Regions from separate parts of the Rummeliibacillus sp. TYF005 genome, predicted to be linked through region 2. Evidence: riboswitches for the same ligand, from Rfam matches in the RefSeq annotation. Region 2 holds a riboswitch; the other holds the start of a gene.
The links. Region 2 has a riboswitch for FMN ahead of ribD (bifunctional diaminohydroxyphosphoribosylaminopyrimidine deaminase/5-amino-6-(5-phosphoribosylamino)uracil reductase RibD). Riboswitches for the same ligand answer to the same signal wherever they lie in the genome.
Positions count from the first base shown of each region.

Region 1: linked by a shared signal. The riboswitch ahead of CW357_RS03020 (ECF transporter S component) and the one ahead of ribD (bifunctional diaminohydroxyphosphoribosylaminopyrimidine deaminase/5-amino-6-(5-phosphoribosylamino)uracil reductase RibD) in region 2 are both predicted to bind FMN.

Region 1 is NZ_ML122542.1:218,968-229,210, forward strand. Features, by position in the region: gene CW357_RS02985 (D-alanyl-D-alanine carboxypeptidase family protein) at 1-484, shown strand, start outside; gene CW357_RS02990 (pseudouridine synthase) at 713-1,444, shown strand; gene resA (thiol-disulfide oxidoreductase ResA) at 1,615-2,145, shown strand; gene CW357_RS03000 (cytochrome c biogenesis protein ResB) at 2,163-3,839, shown strand; gene ccsB (c-type cytochrome biogenesis protein CcsB) at 3,836-5,023, shown strand; gene CW357_RS03010 (response regulator transcription factor) at 5,133-5,849, shown strand; gene CW357_RS03015 (ATP-binding protein) at 5,842-7,623, shown strand; FMN riboswitch at 7,813-7,950, shown strand; gene CW357_RS03020 (ECF transporter S component) at 8,113-8,697, shown strand; gene CW357_RS03025 (hypothetical protein) at 8,926-9,222, shown strand; gene CW357_RS03030 (LysR family transcriptional regulator) at 9,272-10,153, opposite strand.
Region 2 is NZ_ML122555.1:11,235-21,477, forward strand. Features, by position in the region: gene CW357_RS09095 (bifunctional 3,4-dihydroxy-2-butanone-4-phosphate synthase/GTP cyclohydrolase II) at 1-1,184, opposite strand, end outside; gene ribE (riboflavin synthase) at 1,199-1,837, opposite strand; gene ribD (bifunctional diaminohydroxyphosphoribosylaminopyrimidine deaminase/5-amino-6-(5-phosphoribosylamino)uracil reductase RibD) at 1,847-2,929, opposite strand; FMN riboswitch at 3,072-3,201, opposite strand; FMN riboswitch at 3,342-3,471, opposite strand; gene CW357_RS09110 (hypothetical protein) at 3,559-4,293, opposite strand; gene CW357_RS18240 (hypothetical protein) at 4,426-4,593, shown strand; gene CW357_RS09115 (M15 family metallopeptidase) at 4,642-5,277, opposite strand; gene CW357_RS09120 (DNA alkylation repair protein) at 5,479-6,174, shown strand; gene CW357_RS09125 (NAD(P)H-dependent flavin oxidoreductase) at 6,335-7,306, opposite strand; gene CW357_RS09130 (VanW family protein) at 7,420-8,250, opposite strand; gene cbpA (cyclic di-AMP binding protein CbpA) at 8,496-9,152, shown strand; gene CW357_RS09140 (iron-containing alcohol dehydrogenase) at 9,533-10,243, opposite strand, start outside.

The sequences.
Region 1 (10,243 bases), on a different contig from region 2:
GAATAAAGATTTTCGAAAAATAGCTACTACAAAATATTATAAAAACGACTTGAAAAATCCGACAGTTTGGAAAAACAAGCATAAACTGCTTCATTATAACGAATATGCAAAGGCTGGTAAAACGGGCTATACAAAAGTAGCTGGACGTACACTAGCTACCTACTTTGAAAAAGATGGTAAGCGTATTATTGTTGTTACTCTAAACGAGTCAAATGATTGGCAAGTACATGCAGGTTTTGCCGAAAATATTTTCCAAAAATATGATAAAACGTTATTAGCTAAAAAAGGGTTATATCAAGTGAGAGACGATTTGCAAGTCGAGTTGAATCACCCAGTATATGCGCTGATTTCAAAAGATGAACAAAAGAAAGTGAAATCCATTCTTAAAATGCCAAGAATCGCACATGGAGATATTGGTATATGGACATTTTATCTTGACGGAAAGCCAATCATTGAGGAACCGGTACAAATGATATGGAAATAAAAGACTGCAAAATGCAGTCTTTTTTTGCTCATAAAATGTTAGGGTGAATTTCGCGAGCTTGATTAAAAAATTAACGAAAGCAATTCTCGCTATAGAATTAAATACAATCTAAAGAAGAATTTAAAATTTAATTTAAAAAGTAAGCTGTAGTTACTTATACTTTTATTATTAGAAAAAGTATGCAATAATTTTTGAAGGCTATAAGCTTAAGTTTAATGAGGTGACCAAATGGAAAGACTACAGAAAGTAATTGCTCATGCTGGTATTGCATCGAGAAGAAAAGCAGAAGAGTTAATCATAGAAGGTAAAGTAAAAGTTAATGGTCAAGTTATTCGAGAACTTGGTACAAAAGTTACTGCTTCAGATTCAATTGAAGTCAATGGTATAAAAATTGAGAAAGAAAAGAAGGTTTATTTTTTACTATATAAACCTAGAGGAGTAATTTCAGCAGTTTCAGATGATAGAGGTCGGAAGACAGTTGTTGACCTATTTCCACATGTCGAAGAAAGAATTTTCCCTGTTGGACGATTAGATTACGAAACTTCAGGTGTTTTGTTATTAACAAACGATGGAGATTTTTCAAACTTATTAACACATCCACGCTACAACATAGATAAAACGTATGTTGCAAAAATAAAAGGATTACCAAGAAGAGAAGATTTGAAAAAATTAGAGCGCGGTATCATGTTAGAAGATGGTAAAACAGCACCGGCTAAAGTAAAAGTACTTTCGTCTGATCGAGAACAAGGAAAATCTATTATTGCCATCACTATTCACGAAGGACGTAATAGACAAGTTCGTCGTATGTTCGAGGCAATTGGCTGTCCTGTCTTAAAGTTGAAACGCGAACAATTTGCCTTTTTAGGCTTACATGGGTTAAATGCTGGAGAATCTCGTGAACTAACTGCTCATGAAGTAAAACAACTTCGCGTTCTCTCTGAAACAGGTAAGATTGGCTAAAAGAATTTTAGTGGATTTTACATTTAGTAACAAATAAGTTGAAGGTGAAAACTTTTACTATATGTTACAAAAGGTTCACAAACCATCCATATCTTATAAAGCATTGAAGTGATATTTTGTTATAATAGAATGGATTGTTTCTGTCGTTTTTAAGGAGGCTTACTACGACAATGGAGAAAAAACAAAAAAGATTATATACACGTATTGTCATTTTAGCTGTTCTCGTAGCTGCTATTGCTTATACAGTGTATAATACCGCCCATAAAGATGATGTACAATTGTTGAAAATTGGTGATAATGCCCCAGATTTCTCATTAGTAGATTTAAATGGAGAAACACATAAACTGTCTGATTATAAAGGACAAGGCGTTCTATTAAACTTTTGGGGAACTTGGTGTAAGCCATGTAAAAAAGAAATGCCTGCTATCAACAATCAGTACAAGCAATTTAAAAATCAAGGTGTTCAAATCTTAGGTATTAATATCGCACAATCTAATTTAGAAGTTTCAAGCTATGCTGATAAATTAGGTGTAGAGTTTCCAATTGCAATTGATAAAACCAAAAGTGTAATGCGTGCATATAATGTAGATATATTACCAACAACTGTATTGATCGATAAAGATGGTAAGATTGTGAAAATTATTACAGGGGAAATGACGGAAACAGATATTGAAAAATACCTAAAGAGTATTAAACCCTAGATAAGGAGTTCTTAAGGATGAAAAGTATAACTTGTGAATGTGGCCATGTTAATCCCGAAGGAACGCATCTATGTGAAAAATGTGGACGACCTCTAACTGACGAAGATAAAAAGCAAAAAATAGTCGACATGAAATACGAAGGAAGGGCCATTCGTTCTAAAACGTATAATAAGTCAATTATCGATAAGATTTGGAACTTCTTTTCAAGTGTTAAAGTTGGAGTGTCAATCATTGTTATTACATTGATTGCTGCAGCAATTGGTACGTTTTTACCCCAAGTAATTTACGTTAATGTAACTGAGGGTGAAGATATAAAACAAGCTTATGTCGACAACTATGGTACGTTTGGGAAAATCTATTATAATTTAGGACTAACAGATATTTATAGCTCATGGTGGTTCCAAACTTTAATAGGAATGTTAGCGATATCAATTATCGTGGCTAGTTTAGACCGTGGGATTCCACTTTATAAATCGTTGAAAAACCAACGTGTAAGACGACATGAAAGCTTTATGAAACGCCAACGTATTTTTGGTGAAAGAGAAATGACGTCAGCTGAAGCTGATAAAACATTAGATTTAACTGAAAAGAAAATGAAAGAGCTAAAATACAATGTTCGTAGAGAAGATGGTGTACTTTTAGCTGAAAAAGGTCGCTTTGCTCGTTCAGGTCCATATGTCAATCATTTAGGCTTAATCATATTTTTATTTGGTGTTATGTTACGATTAATGCCAGGTTTTTATGTAGATGAAGATTTATGGATTCGAGAAGGTGAAACAGCGTCTATTCCTGGTATGGAAGGTTATTACCTACATAGTAATAAGTTCACTTTCGAAACATACAAAAAAGATGAACAAAAAGAAGAGTTTAACCAATCCAAAGCTGCCGTAAACTCTGTCGCTAAAAACTACCAAACTGATGTAGTTTTGTATAAAGCAAAAGATAATGCTGTCGCAGGGGACACAACTGATTTAAAACAGGTATTACACCATGCGATTAAAGTAAACGAACCGTTAAAGTATGATGGGTTTGCTCTTTATCAAATGGATTTCCGCTTGAACGAACTAAAAGCGATGAATTTTAACTTGGTAAATAAAAAAACAGGTAAATCATTAGGTGAAGTCAATATCAATTTAGCAGATCCTAAAAAAGTTTATAATCTTGATAAACAAACAAAAGTTGAATTAAAAGGATACTATCCAACATTCTCTGGATTTGAAGATGGAGAACCTCAATCAGAATCTCCAGTTCCAAATAATCCTGCATTTATATTTAAAATGTACACACCTGAAACACCAAAAGGTGAAACAAGTTTTGTTGCCATTAAACAAACATTAGAACCTCTAGGTGAAACAAAGTATAAGATGCAGTTTGCTAACATTGAAACAAGAAATGTATCAGGACTAACTATCAGAAAAGACAAGACTCTTCCTATTCTGGCACTTGGTGGTATAATCTTTATGATAGGTGTCGTTATGGGCTCTTATTGGAGTCATCGTCGTTTATGGTTACAAAAAACTGTGGATGGTCGTTTAATGATGGCTGCGCATACAAACAAAAACTGGTTTAGTATGAAAAAAGATTTAGATACAGTAACTGAATTTGCACACCTACCTAACTGGGTAGATCAGCAAGATGATGATGATCTTAAGAAAAAGCAAGAAAAGGAAAAGGAAGGTGACAACACCTTATGAGTTTAATTGGTTTAAGTGGTACTTTATTATTTATCGCATTTATCGCATATTTAGTCGCTACATTATTCTTTGGTGGCGCGATTAAAGGTACAAAACAGGATGCTTCAAAATCCAACAAAAAATGGGGCAAAATTGCGATTACAATTACTATTATAGGTTTTATCGCTAATCTTGGATATTTTATAACTCGTTGGATTTATGCTGGACATGCACCAGTTAGTAATATGTTTGAATTTACTACTGCTTTTGGTATGTTTGTAGTAGGTGCATTTATTTTAATTTACTTTATTTATAGATTACCATCATTAGGGCTATTTGCATTGCCAATCGCAATATTAATCATTGCTTATGCAAGTATGTTCCCACGTGAAGTAACACCATTAATCCCTGCATTAAAAAGTTATTGGTTATATATCCATGTAATAACAGCAGCAATTGGTGAATCTATTTTAGCCATCAGTGCTGTTGCCGGAATAATCTATTTACTAAAAAATATTGATACATCAAAACGTACTAAAAGTAGTATTTGGTTAGAAGTTGTAATGTACGCAGCTGTATTAGTAATTGGTTTCGTAATTGTAACATCCACATTTAGAATTATGGGATATGAGGCTGATTTCACTTATGTTGATAAAAATGGTGCACAACAAGAAATCACTTATAATACACCAGCACTATTCGGTATGCACCAATATGAACTAAAATCATCTGGTAAGATGGAACCTTTAGCTGAAATGCCAGCTATTGTTAATGCGAAGAAACTTACTACTGTTGTATGGTCTGTTCTAGTAGGTACAATTTTATATGCTTTACTTCGACTATTATTACGAAAATCTATTTCTAGATTTATACAACCGCTTGCTAATCGCGCAAATTTACAATTATTAGATGAAATAGGTTACCGTTCTGTTTTAATTGGTTTCCCAGTATTTACATTAGGAGCATTGATTTTTGCTATGATTTGGGCACAAGAAGCTTGGTCAAGATTCTGGGGTTGGGATCCAAAAGAAGTATGGGCATTAATTACTTGGTTGTTCTATGCAGCTTTTCTTCACTTACGATTATCCAAAGGATGGCAAGGTGAAAAATCTGCTTGGCTTGCAGTAATAGGATTTGTCATTATTATGTTTAACCTTGTTGCTGTTAACTTAATCATTGCTGGTTTACACTCATATGCAGGTTAACTTATTTTGAATTATTAAAAGCCTTTTCCAACTATGAGGGAAAGGCTTTTCTTTTCAATTAATAAGTATGATTGTACAATAGGATTAAAGAGAATTGGGAGGCATTACTGTGACTGAACAAATTTCAATTTTAGTAGTAGACGATGAAGATCGTATTCGTCGTTTATTGAAAATGTATTTAGAACGTGAAGGTTATGAAGTTGATGAAGCGGAAAATGGCGAAGAAGCTGTTGAAAAAGCTTTAACAAATGATTATCATTGTATCTTATTAGATATTATGATGCCTGAAAAGGACGGTTTAGAAGTTTGCCAAGAAGTACGTGATAAAAAGACTACACCTATTATCTTACTTACTGCAAAAGGAGAAGAATCTAATAGAGTGCAAGGTTTTGAAATCGGGGCAGATGATTATATTGTAAAACCATTCAGCCCAAGAGAAGTAGTATTACGCGTTAAAGCAATTTTACGCCGTTCTGCTGCGTTCTCCCCAATTAATGTTGCTTCATCTTCAAAAGATTTAGTGGTTTTTCCTCATTTAACAATTGATCATGATGCGCATCGTGTTTCTGCGGATGGGGTAGAAGTTAATTTAACACCTAAAGAATATGAATTATTGTATTTCTTAGCGAAAGCACCAGATAAAGTATTTGATCGTGAGCAACTTTTGAAAGAAGTATGGCATTATGATTTCTTTGGAGATTTACGTACGGTAGATACTCATGTTAAGCGTTTACGTGAGAAACTAAATCGTGTATCCGAAAACGCAGCAAAAATGATTGTAACTGTATGGGGCGTTGGCTATAAATTTGAGGTAGTCAATGATTAGAATATCGAACAGTGTTGTCGGGAAGCTATGGGTAACCATTTTGCTTCTCGTTTCATTTGTGCTATTTGTTTTTACAGTATTAATGTTAGAGTTCTTATCTAAATACCATACACAACAATCAGAAGCGTTACTTCGTCAAGAAGCTACAACTATAGCTAGAGTAGTTGATGATCATGAAACGACCGCAGCAACAAAGTCTATTATTAATGATATTCTAAGTGATGAAACAAACGCAGTCATTGCGGATGCACCTGGAAAAGTTGCATATTCATTGCAAGAAGGGTTAAACCAAGAAAAGATTAAAAACAATATCATAAGTGAAAAGGCCTTTGAGAAAGTTTTTGTCTCAGATGATCCTGTAGTCAAAGAAATGATGTTACCATCTTCAACTGAGAAGGATCATGTTGAATCCTATATCGTAATGGCTTTTCCTTTAAACGTGGAAAAGATGAATCATGGAGTAGTGTATATCTATCAAAGTCCTGACGCAATTCATAGGACTTCAAAGGAAACAACTAAAATCGTCTTTCTATCTGCGACGATTGCATTTGTTTTAACTACTTTCTTTGCATTTTTCCTATCTACACGTATAACATCCCCTCTTCGTAAAATGCGTGAAGCTGCTTTTGAACTAGCTAAAGGTAATTTTGATAAAAAAGTTCCTGTATTACAAAACGATGAAATAGGCCAATTAGGAACTGCCTTTAACCAAATGGGACGTCAGTTAAAACATCATATGGAAGTCATTAGTCAAGAAAAAGAACAATTATCTAGTATTTTAACATCAATGACTGATGCAGTTATAACTTTTAATAGTGATCGCTCTGTGATTTTGAGCAACCCCCCTGCAGAATTGTTATTGCAAAAATGGTTCTTCAATAAAGGATCTGACAGTGAACGTCCAATACCAGAAGAGATATATCATATGTTAGACCATGTTATAGATATGGAAGAAGAACTTCAGGAAGAGTTAGAATTAGATGGAACGTATTTTATGATTTCAATCAGTCCACTGTATAGTGGAGATTCGGTCCGAGGAGCAGTTGCGGTATTACGTGATAAAACGGAAGAACATCGCTTAGATAAGTTGCGTTCAGACTTTATCGCAAATGTATCACATGAATTGAGGACACCAATCGCTATGTTACAAGGATATAGTGAAGCAATCATAGATGATGTCGTTTCAAGTGAAGAAGAACGTAATGAAATGATTAAAATCATTTATGATGAATCACAACGAATGGGAAGATTGGTTACTGATTTATTAGATTTAGCTCGAATGGAATCGGGTAATATAACTTTATACAAAGATATAGTACCTATTACGCCTGTATTTGAAAGAATAACACAAAAATTTGTACAGGCAGCTAAAGAAAAGAAAATAGAGTTGAAATATTCTTCTACTTTTGATGACAACATTCAAATTTCTTTAGACGAAGATCGAATTGAACAAGTCTTAACAAACTTAATCGATAATGCAATACGTCATACGCAAGAAAATGGTACCGTAGAAGTAATTGTTGACCAACAAGTTTCCTATGCTCGTATCCAAGTGAAGGATAATGGTGCTGGTATACCTAAAGAAGATTTAGATTATGTATTTGAACGCTTTTATAAAGCGGATAAAGCAAGAACTAGGGGCAAAGGTGGTACGGGATTAGGGCTAGCAATTGCCAAAAATATAGTTGAAGCCCATAAAGGACGTATTACAGTCGAAAGTGAAGTTGATGTTGGAACGAGCTTTATTTTCTTCTTACCCCTTGAAATAAATTAATACGTATTAGAATATAGTGTTTAGATGAAAAGGCGAGTAATTCGGGTTGCAATTATTCGCCTTTTTCGAATATGAAAAACAAAAATCATATTATTCCTGTGGGAATTATTTATTTTTGAAAATTAGAGAATAAAAGCTTTACAAAATCTTCTTTTTTTTATATAGTTACATTGTAATCAAAATAATATGATTCATCTTCGGGGCAGGGTGAAATTCCCGATCGGCGGTATTAGAGACTAACAATGACTCTTGAGCCCGCGAGCCGTAAAGGCAGGACATGGTGAGAATCCAAGGCCGACAGTATAGTCTGGATGGGAGAAGGTGAAGGTACGGTCGTCTATTAACTATACTATTTTATAGTATAGTAGTGACGTTTATTTGACTATGCCTAGTTCTCCCTTAAGCTTATACGCTTAAGGGTTTTTTATTGCATATCATGAGCCGGACCTCTCCTCTTTTTGAAGTGAATCGACAAAAGGAGAGAATAAGATGAAAAACACAAAGTTACAAAAGATGGTCTCAATCGGGATGTTAAGTGCAATCTCATTTGTATTAATGATTTTTAATTTCCCACTTCCAGCTTTTCCAAGTTATTTAGAAGTAGATTTTAGTGATGTTCCAGCTCTTATGGCAGCTATTACAATGGGGCCAGTTGCGGGAATTGTTGTTGAATTTATTAAAAATGTATTGAATTGGTTTTATGTTGGAAGTCCAACAGGTGTTCCGGTAGGACAAATAGCGAACTTTACTACAGGTATATTATTTATCATGCCAGTGTATTTTATTTTTAAACGTTTAACATCTGCAAAAGGTTTAACGACTGGTTTAGTTTTAGGAACTATTACGATGGCAGTTGGAATGAGTGTTCTTAACTATTTCTTGTTTATGCCAATGTACAATTATTTCTTAAACGTACCTACTGAAACAGGAGCAGCTCTAACAAAATCAATCGTTACGTTTGTTTTACCTTTTAATATTATTAAGGGAGCTATAGTTACGGCAATTATGTTATTGTTATTTTCAAGCTCCAAGAATTGGATTGCCAAACAACGAAAACATTTTATTAACTCATAATTAATATAAATTTTAAAGATTACCTAGATGATTAAATAATTATTTAGGTAATCTTTTTATTTCCCGGGAAAACAATAGATATTGCTCTTAATCTATTAATCAAATTATAAGTTTTAGAAACTATTAGATTTAGTTTGCAAATACTAATTCTTAAATATATAATTTTTATACTATTTTGTGTTACAACATAGATATCGTAAAGTAAGTTTCAAGAGAGGATACAATAAAATGATTTTACAAGGTATTTTACAGCTTCAAATTATGAAAGGACCCAATTTACTTTATATAGATGATGAGCCGCTAGCCAAGAAGTTATTGCAATTTGATGGTAAACAAGTGAAGGTCCATATGAAATTACCTAAAGTAGAAAAAGAAGTTTCTGGCTTAGCAGAGATTTTTTTCTTTGAAGGAAAAGATGGATACGGTGGCGATAAGTTTACCAATGATTTTGATGTTGATGAATTTGATTGTATTGAATGGTTGTCTAATTTTGATCGAGAACAGATTACAATCACCATTGAATAATTAGTAAAATTAAAGAAAAACTCTTTCATAAATTTGAAAGAGTTTTTCTTTAATCCTTTTTATAATAATCTAATATGAATTGTTGGAATTGTTTTGTGGCAGGAGATAAGTATCGGCCTTCTGACCAAGCCATACCAATAACACGTTCAAGTTTTAAATCGCTTATGTGTATTTTAGCTATTCTTTTTGTATTAATCTCTTCACCATCCGGGAGAATGGAAACACCTAGTCCAGCAGCTACAAAGCCAGCTACTGTTGCTACTTCATCACCTTCAAATGTAATCGTTGGTGTAAAGTGGGCTTTTTTAAAAATACTATCTAATTGAATTCTTAATGCATATCCTTTTTTTAATAATACAAATGTTTCGTTTGTTAATTCTTTTAAAGTTATTGAACTACGACTAGCAAAAGGATGTCCAATAGGCACAATTGCAAACAACTCTTCACGCCAAAGCTCTTTCCATTGAATTGGTTTTTCAACTTCCATATCTGCTATTAAACAAAGATCAAGCTCACCTGATTGTAATTGTTTAAGCTGCAAATGCGTGTGGTTTTGTTTTAAATTAAAATGTATATCTTGATGTAGTTTTCTAAAATGCATGATTAAATCTGGTACGATATTTGTACCTAATGTATGTAAAAAACCAAGTGAAACTTCACCGCGATTTGGATCGACAAGTTCTTGAATTTCATGTAGTCCATCCCGGTACTCTCTCATTATATTATGCACACGTTTTAAGAATATTTCTCCGTAGCGGTTTAAAGAAATTGAACGTCCTTGTCGTTCAAATAAAGGAACGCCTAGTTCATCTTCTAATCTGGCTATTGAGCGACTAAGTGCTGGTTGAGAAATGGATAGTTGCTCTGCAGCTTTCGTCATATGTTGAATCTTCGCTAGTACTTCGAAGTATTCTAGCTGTTGCCATTCCATTTATTTTCGCTCCTTCAATCATGCATTTTTTCATCATATTGCTAATAATCATAAAAAACAATATCAATGAAGTCAATAAAAAGACACTGT
Region 2 (10,243 bases):
AAGATATGTCTCATTTTTTCTTTTTTTGTGTGCAAATATTTTTCATTTTCTGGTTCAGCTTCAATTTCTACAGGTACTCGTTCGACAACTTGAATACCATACTTCGTTATTCCTTCGATTTTGGCAGGATTATTGGTCATTAAACGAATTTTTTCAATTCCCAAATCCCGCAACATTTGTGCACTTATGCTATAATCCCGCATTTCTGCAGGAAATCCAAGATGAATGTTGGCTTCTACAGTATCGAAACCTTGTTCTTGCAATTCATAGGCTTTTAATTTGTTTAGAAGGCCAATCCCTCTTCCTTCTTGACGCATATATAGCACAATTCCATTGCCAGCTTCTTCTATTATTTCTAGTGATTTTTGTAATTGTGGTCCACAATCACAGCGTTTTGAATGAAAAACATCACCAGTCAAACATTCCGAATGAATTCGAACAAGTGGTGCTTCTTCGTTTTGAGGTTTTCCCTTAATAATTGCAACATGTTCTTTATCATTTAATTGATTTGAATAACCAATCATTTGAAATTCTCCAAATGATGTTGGTAGTTTAACGGAAGCCACCCTTTCAACAATTGTTTCTGTTTCCTTTCGGTAACGTATTAAATCAGCAATAGTAACAAAGGTTAAGTTATGTTCCTTTGCAATTTCATATAATTGTGGAACTCTTGCCATTTTGCCGTTATCTAACATGATTTCACAAATAACTCCCGCTGGTTCCGAACCACAAAGTTTTGCAAAATCTACTGCAGCTTCTGTATGACCTTGTCTCTCAAAGACACCGTTTTCCTTTGCAATTAATGGAAATACATGTCCAGGTCGACGGAAATCTGCTCCAATTGATTTGCGATTAATCAATTGGAGAATTGTTTCAGATCGTTCATATGCACTTATTCCTGTCTCAGTCGTCTTGTAGTCAACGCTGACAGTAAATGCAGTTTGGTGATTATCCGTATTATTTTCGACCATCGGATTCAATTCAAGTTGTGTTGCTAGTTTTTTAGACATTGGTGTACAAATTAGACCGCGACCATATTTGGCCATAAAATTAATGTTTTCTGGTGTAGCAAATTCAGCTAATACAAGAAAATCGCCTTCGTTCTCACGATTTTCATCATCCACCACAATGATTATTTTCCCTCTTTTTAAGTCTTCTATTGCTTCCTTGATTGTATTAAACATTTACTTTCACCCCTTTAAAATCCATTTTCTTTTAAGAAATCTAATGTAATACTTGATTTTTCATCTTTTCTTTCTAAATGATGGATTATATATTTGCCGAGTAAATCATTTTCAATATTGACAACTTCTTGTTCTTTTTTTATTCCTAATATCGTTTGATCAAATGTATGTGGAATTAACGAAACCGTTATTTGTGTTGGTTTTACATCGAAAATAGTTAAGCTAATACCATCAATCGCGATAGAACCTTTCATCATACAAAATTTACTTAGCTCTTTACTAATTCCTATATCTACATAAACTGCATTCGCCAATTTTCTTTTTCTCAGTATTATACCGGTACCGTCTACGTGACCTGACACAAAATGTCCGCCAAATCTGCCATTTGCGGGCATCGCTCTTTCTAAGTTAACGACTTGGCCCGTTTGTAAAGCGTGAATATTTGTAGCTTTAACAGTCTCAGGCATAACATCTACAGTAAATTGTTTAGTTGAAAAAGAAATAACTGTTAAGCAGACACCATTGATTGCGATACTGTCTCCTAAATGTATATCTTCTATAACCTTTTTCGATTCAATCGTTAACTGCATACTTTTTGGTTCATTTTTTATTGTTTTTATTACCCCTAATTCTTCAACAATTCCAGTAAACATATAACAACCTCATTTCGGTACAGAAGTAATTTTGATATCTTTACCAATCATTTCAACGTTTTTAAATTTAAGCGGATATGCATCTTTTATATGATGAATATTTAAATCTCCGATCATATTAACAGCATTATTTCTACCAATGATCTTGGGTGCAATGTATGTGATTAGTTGATTGACATATCCTGATTTTAAGAAACTTGCATTTACCTTGCTGCCCCCCTCAACATAAAGCTTCATAATATTACGTTTGCCAAGTTCTTTTAATACTTCTTTTATAGAAATAGTTGGTTTTTCAATTTGAATAATCTCAACATGTTCTTGTGAGAAGCTTTTGACCTTTTCCTCCGATACTTCTGAACCAACAAAAATGAGAGTATCTGTTATATCTTCTGTAACTACTTTTGCATTGTCTGGCATATTCAGACTTGTATCTAATATCACTCTTATTGGTTGTTTTTTTGTATTACCCAATCGATTGGTTAAGCTTGGATTATCAGCTAAAATCGTACCAATCCCTACAAGTATGGCATCGTTTGACTCGCGATCTCTATGAACATCATATTGTACTTCTAGACCTGTAATTGCTTCTCTACCATTATTTTCCGTTGCTAATTTCCCATCTAACGTAATTGCTTGTTTTAGTGTTACATAAGGGACCTCATTTTGAATAAAGTGAAAGAAAGCTTCATTTAACTGATTAGCTTTGTCTTCTAAGATACCTGTAGTTACCTCGATTCCAGCATTTTTTAAAATGGTAACACCTTTTCCAGCAACAATTGGATTTGGATCCAAAGAAGCAATAACCACTCTTTTAACGCTAGCTTTTACGAGCGCGTGCGCACATGGAGGTGTCCTCCCATAATGACTACATGGCTCTAGCGTTACATAAACGGTGCTTCCATTTGCCCTTTCTCCTGCCATTTGCAATGCATTTACTTCTGCATGAGGAGTACCCGCTTTAAGATGAGCTCCAAAACCAACGATTTCTTGATTTTTTACAATGACGGCACCGACAACAGGATTGGGATTGGTTTGTCCTTCAGTCACTTTTGCCAATTGAAGCGCAAAATTCATGTAAAATTCATCGGTCATTTGAATCACTCCAAATTCTATAAACTTTCCAAAAAGAAAACTCCTAAAGAGTTTATTCCTTAGGAGTTTACGGGAGATTATGTAATAAATGGTATTATGAAATAAACTTATGCCTACAACTTCATAAGAATTACCATTACACATCGTCCTTCTCCCATCCAGACTATACTGTCGGCTTTGGAATTGCACCAAATCCTGCCTATAAAGGCTCACGGGCTTAGAATTTCTTCATCACCGTCGATTGGGATTTTCACCCGACCCCGAAGGACATTACTATAAAATTGTTAAATGGTTTTCTTTAAAAAGAAAACCCCATAGATTTACTCTACGGGGTGGATTGGAAGTTTGAATTTAAACATTGCTAAATAAACCTATAGAACATAAATAGATTCCATAAGCAATAAGCATTCCATACATCCTTCTCTCATCCAGACTATACTGTCGGCTTTGGAATTACACCAAATCCTGCCTATAAAGGCTCACGGGCTTAGAATTTCTTCATCACCGTCGATTGGGATTTTCACCCGACCCCGAAGGATTATTCATCTATGTGGAAAGTATAACACTCTTTTTTTAAAATTACAGTAGAATTTTTAAATTTTTTCAAAGAAATATTTAATAGTCTTTATTTATATTACGTTATTAGTATCCTCGTAACGTTTAATGATCACTTTATTCAATAAATCATGACGTTTAATCAGAACACTAATCATTTGATGCCATTTTTTACATTCCTTTGCCGCATCTTTGTACTCATCTGAATCTTTATCAATTTTCTCTTCACTTTCTAAAAAGACATACTCAATAATAGGACTAGCCAAGTCATCTACGACTAATTTTAAACTTAGTTTTGAAACAATATCTTTTGAAATGTCTTCAGTTTCTTCTGTATCATTTTTCTTATTATTTTCTGGCTCCATTATATATACTAATGAGTTACCACCATCATCAAGTAACGTTCCTCCCAGTAAACCACCCCTTGATATTAAAGCAATTTGTTTTCCATCTTCTTCTATAGAAGATTCGTATATTTCATTAAAGAGAAACTCCTTTACGTCAAAGCCAGTCTCAAGATTTTCTCTGGTTGCAATAAATAACGTTTGGGAAGCTTCATCTAGTAATAATGCATTTAGATAATCATCAGAAATTGTCGATTGTGAGTGAATAAATTCCTGAAGTAATTTTTCGGTTTCCTTTTTTATTTCCTCTTCTTTTCCATTTTCAATTAATTGAATCTGATGTGATCCCCATTTAAATAATAAAAAGGCAATGAATAAAAAGATCAACTTTGCACCAAGGGTATCTACTATAAATGTAAGAATGAAGAATAGCCCGCTCGCTATAAATGTCAATAATATATTCATGTACAATCCACCTTTACAGATTGAATATTAAATACGCTTATATTTATAATTCTATGAACTTTTACTATTTTTCATTCTTATGTATTTTATTTATGGTGTTTTTATCACTAATAATTAGATGATAATAAAAAATTGACAACACTACAAAAAAACTATAAAGATTCGATTACACAGATCCGTCAATTACATTTTGAGAAAGGAGGAGGAGAAACTATTAATGGAATATGGTATTACAAGATGGATGAAAATGAGATTAAGAAAGTTTCTTCCGAGTTACGAAAGCATTTAGAATTATCATAATAAAAAGCTATCTGTAAGTATTTTATATCATACTTATAGATAGCTTTTTCAATGCGAATATTCGCTGTAGGAGAAGAATTGTACGCTGTTATAATGAGTTGAATTACTTTTTACAACTTTATCATTTATACGATATCCTTTTTTTAGCATTTCAATACTTATACCAAATGTCATTTGTAGATGTGGATAATCTTTAAAACTTATCCAATCACCTCCCCAATCAAATCCCAGTTTCTTACCGATTTCTGCAACTTCGAACCAATCAGACTTTCCATTTCCATTGCCATCATAAGAAGTATCCCAAATAATATTTCCTTTTGAATCCAATAAAGCATAATCAAACGCTAAACCATAGTTATGATAAGATTCACCCGCTTTTGTATTCGTTACTATATTTCCTTTTGTAGTTCTTCCTTGTTGATATAGCTCATCTTGTTTTTTAAATGATCGAATCCCTTCGGTAATAACAACAGAAATATTTTTATTTGCAGCTTTTTGGATTAAAGTATCTTTTCTTTCATTGACAATAGGATTTAGTTCTGTTGGGATTGGTGCATCTTTGCCGTGGTAAATATATGGTCTTTCTTCCTGTATTTTTGAAATAACATTAATACTGATGATGACAACAATAATAAAAACAATGATGAAACCGAAAATAATATGTTGTTGATGCTTGTCTGTCATTTTTGATGTTCACCTCACTCATAGTATGAATAAGTAGATTTGTTTCATTCTTAGAAATGCATTTAATGCCTTATTGCCTAAAATTTTTTGAACTATATAGACTATCGAGGTTTATATAATATCAATTTTATTGAGTTATACAGTATTGGGAATATCGGTTAAACTTAAAGAAAGAACTAATTTAAAGAAAAGAGTGATCAGATGCAGCAAAATATACGAAAACGTTTGATTGAACTGCAAGATTTAAATTATCGGGATTTTAACGCGAAGTTACTGCCTACAGTAGATAAGGAAACAATAATTGGAGTGCGAATTCCTTCTATTCGTAATATAGCGAAAGAAATCGCGAAAAGGGACGCTCATACATACTTAAATTCAAATTTAAGTCAGGATCTATTTTTTGAGGAGAAAATGCTAAGAGGAATGGTCATTGGTTATGCAAAGTTGGATTTTGATGAGCAATTAAAATATATAAAACAATTCATACCCAGTATTGATAACTGGTCAGTATGTGATAGTTTCTGTAGTGGCTTAAAATGTACAAAAAATCATCAAAATGAAGTATGGGAATTTTTACTTCCGTATGCCTCTTCAAAAAATGAATATGAGGCTAGATTTGCAGCAGTAATGTTATTGAACTATTTTGTTGATGAACATTATATTCAACAGACTTTAAAGGTACTGGACTCGATTCAAAATGGTAAGTTTTATACACAAATGGCTGTTGCGTGGGCAATCTCCATTTGTTATATCAAGTATCCAATTTTAACAGAAGAATATTTACAAACAAGCACACAAAATCGTTTTACTTACAATAAAGCTCTACAAAAAATTATTGAATCCAATCAAACTAATGCAGATATGAAAGAAAAAATGAAAGTTATGAAAAGAAAGTAAGAAATTAATTCAAAAAAGCGTTTTTTAGATATACCCTTTATGATTATGATTTTTAATACTAGCACCATCGTAAAATCTCAAATAGGAAAAGAGGCATCCCGGTACGTTTGGAATGCCTCTTTTCCTATTTGTTCTATCAAGCATTTCAGTCAAAGTATATTTATAAACTAACTTTCTTCTGTTGTTTTGTTATGACTTTTTGAATACTGTCTTGATACTCTGCGTTTAACTTTTCCACTAGCTTTGATACAGGTAAGATCTCATTTATACCTCCGACACCATGCCCTGCACTCCAAATATCTTTCCAAGCTTTGGCTCCATCCGCTTTGTGTACAATTTCAAGCTCTTTCGGTTTTTCCAAACTATTTGGGTTAAGTCCAGCGTTTAGTACACTTTGAACGATAAAGTTTGCATTAACGCCGCTAATTTTATCTGTGTAAATGATATCTGCCGCTTGGGCTTCAAGTAGCATCTCTTTATATGCTTGACTTGCAATTGATTCCTCAGTTGCGATAAAGCGTGTGCCCATATAGGCAAGATCTGCACCTATTACTTGTGCAGCCAAAATATCTTGTCCATGTGATATAGAACCTGATAAAATAATAAGCCCGTCAAAAAATTGTTTTACTTCATGTACAAAAGCCATTGGATTTAAAGTTCCACCATGTCCTCCGGCACCATTACATACAAGGATTAAACCATCAATCTCCGCTTCAGCAGCTTTTTTTGCATGTTTGATACTAATAACATCAGAAAATACCAATCCACCATATTCATGTACAACTTTCGCGATATCAGTAGGTTTTCCTAATGATGTAATTACAATTGGAGGCTGATATTTCTTGATAAGTTCGACATCAGCATCGTAACGATCGTTTGATCTATGAACGACCAGATTGACACCCCATGGAGCAACTTTTGAATTTGATTCCTTTGCTTCCGCTAATTGTGCTATAATTTCTTGCATCCATTGCTCTAACTCTTCACTTGTTCTAGCGTTTAATAAAGGAAAAGTCGTAACCACCCCTGATTTACAACCTTCTACTACAAGTTCAATACCAGATACTAAAAACATAGGTGCTGCAATAACCGGCAAATCTAATGCCTCTAACTGCTTTTTAACATTTTCCATCCTCTCATCCTCCTAAATAATGAATCTAGAATAATATTACATAAAACAGATTTTTTTGTACACCATTAACTATATTTATACAAAATACATTGAAAACGCCTTCATTTAGTTCATTATTTATATTCTGACATTTTAATATCCACCAATAATGGGTTATACATCATAATCGCATGATTTTCTGTTATAAACTCGTCATCAATTTGTTCTTTGTTCATATTATATACTTTACGATGTATTCGATTGTGCCTCATATATCCTCCCCAATTTTCAAGCGTAATCTTATGTTCTTTTTCGAACAATTTATAAGTACGAATTGCTGGAGTTTCTGAACGCCATTCCCCTACAAGATGTGTATCAGTTAAATATACAACTAGTTGGTATATATTAGATGTTTCATTTGTTATTTGCAAATCGAGATAGTTAAAAGCACATGTAGCACCGCTTCCAAAAGGCTGAGTTCTATTAGAATCTGGAAAAACATCATAACTATGTCGATGTCTTTCTGTAATTGTTAATGGCGTATGTAAAGTAATCCAATAGATTAAATTTGATAGTTGACAGAGGCCACCTCCAACACCTAATTGAACTTTTCCATAATGTAACACCATCCCATCTACATACCCTTTTCTTTTTGTTGTATTTCCGAGTAGTTTCCAATAGGAAAAGGTTTCACCAGGACGAATAACGATTTGATTTAGTTTTTCTGTTGCGATTTTCAAATTTTTAACCTTATTATGCTGTAACCACATATCTACATCTTTAAGTTTTCGTAACAATAAGGTTTTATGTGAAAAAATTACATTTTGTAGTGGATTTTCTTTACTTTTTCTAGTGACATATTTTTGAGAACCAAACCACCATTCGCTATATCTTTTTATTCGATAATATTTAGTTCCCACATAAATACGGGCTCTACTTCTCTTAATCGGTTTAAACGATTCCATATTTTCATCTCCCTTTCCATTTAATTCTCTGTTTAAAACGTTAATCCTCTCATTCTAACAAATTTTACTATATCGAAGTATTTCAAATATTCGTATAAATTATTTGAAATATTCACAACAAAAATTAGTTCTTTTTTAACCTATTATTATGTTATTTTTTATCGTAATTCCTGAATATAATAACAATGGTATACATACTTTAGCCTGTATGTATTTTTAATTATTGAAAGATGAGGGGGATCATCATGATTGTCAAACAAAGATATGTGAAAAAAAGTGAAGTTACATTTTGTAAGGAAACAGATCTTGCATCAACTGTTTTAGAAAAACTTGATGCGTCTGGTTATCGTTGCATCCCAATATTAGACAAAAAGAGCGAGAAATTTATAGGGAATGCATATAAAGTTGATATTCTCGAATTCCAGAAAAAGTATGGAGAAAAAGATGTACCAATTTCAGAATTAGCAAAGGATCAAGATGGAACAATTGAGATGACTAGTTCTTTTTATAAGGTTTTCTTAAAGATTAAACAACTTCCTTTTCTTGCGGTAACTGATGAATTTGGGAATTTTCATGGTATCATGACACATTCTAAAGTATTTGAGCTATTAGAAGAAGCTTGGGGTTATAAGACTGGGAGTTGCGCATTAACAATAGCGGTTCCTGTTGCTGAAGGGATTCTAGCAAAAACACTATTACTAATAAGAAAAAAATGTCCGGTACAATGTGTTTTCTCTATAGACGACGAGGACTGGTATCTAAGAAGGGTGATCATTACTTTAGATAAAGGTGCAAATAAAAAAACAGTGAAGGAAATTGAAAGTATCCTTCATAAAGTAGGCGCTCGTCTTGTTGACGTAGAAGTTTTTAATGAAGAAGAGTTTAATAAAAGCGAACAGTAGATGTTATATTATAGTTTTATAATTTTTCTTGAATAAATTTTCCCTACTAAAATATATTATCTATAAATACAGATTCTAAAATTCACTGCTGACAGTACTTTCCACGACTTGGCTACCGTTTCTTCTTTAACCTCATAAGTGCTTATCCTAAACTTTGGAGCACTTAGTGAAAAGAAGTTCTAATTTAGTAAAGTTTTTTGGAAATGTGAGAATCGAACTTACTTTTCCCCATAGCAATTGTCCGCATTGAATCATCCACATAAATAAGGAAAAAGGTAACTACATGAATGAATATTGCACTAACATTTCTTAAATGCATAAACATTCATTGTAGTTACCTTTCCACTTCTGCTTCATCTAGCTATTTAAATTAGATAAAACTATAATGAAGCACGATAAATTGCCATCACATCTTCTTTGTTCAGTCTTGCAAATCTACCAAATTCACCATTGATCGTTGCTTTATCAGTCATAAGTTCTAATTTACTGTCATCAATTTTATAATCAGATAAACGTGATGGTGCTCCAATACTATTCCAGAATTCACGTAATTTGCGAATACCTTCTAGGCCAACTTCTTCATCACTTTTCCCTTCGGCATTTACGTTAAATACTCTTTCAGCTAATTGTTTAAAACGAGCTGGTTTTATATGCAAATTATACTCCATCCAATGTGGGAATAATATAGCTAAACCACCACCATGAGGAATATCATAGATTGCAGAAACTGCATGTTCTATGTTGTGTGATCCCCAGTCACCGGCATATCCCATATTTAGTATTCCGTTTAAAGCCATCGTTCCACAATACAAAATAGTAGCTCGATATTCGTAATTCTCTAAGTCTTGAAGAAGTTTTGGGGCAGTTTCCATGATTGTAATGAGTAACGACTCACACATACGGTCTTGGAATTGCGTATTTTCTACTAGGTGGAAATAATGTTCCAATACATGTGACATCATATCGACAATCCCATAAATTGTTTGATTTTTAGGTACTGTAAACGTATTAACTGGGTCTAGTATTGAAAATTGTGGAAATGTTACGCTACTTCCCCAACCATGTTTTTCGTTTGTTTCCCAATTTGTAAT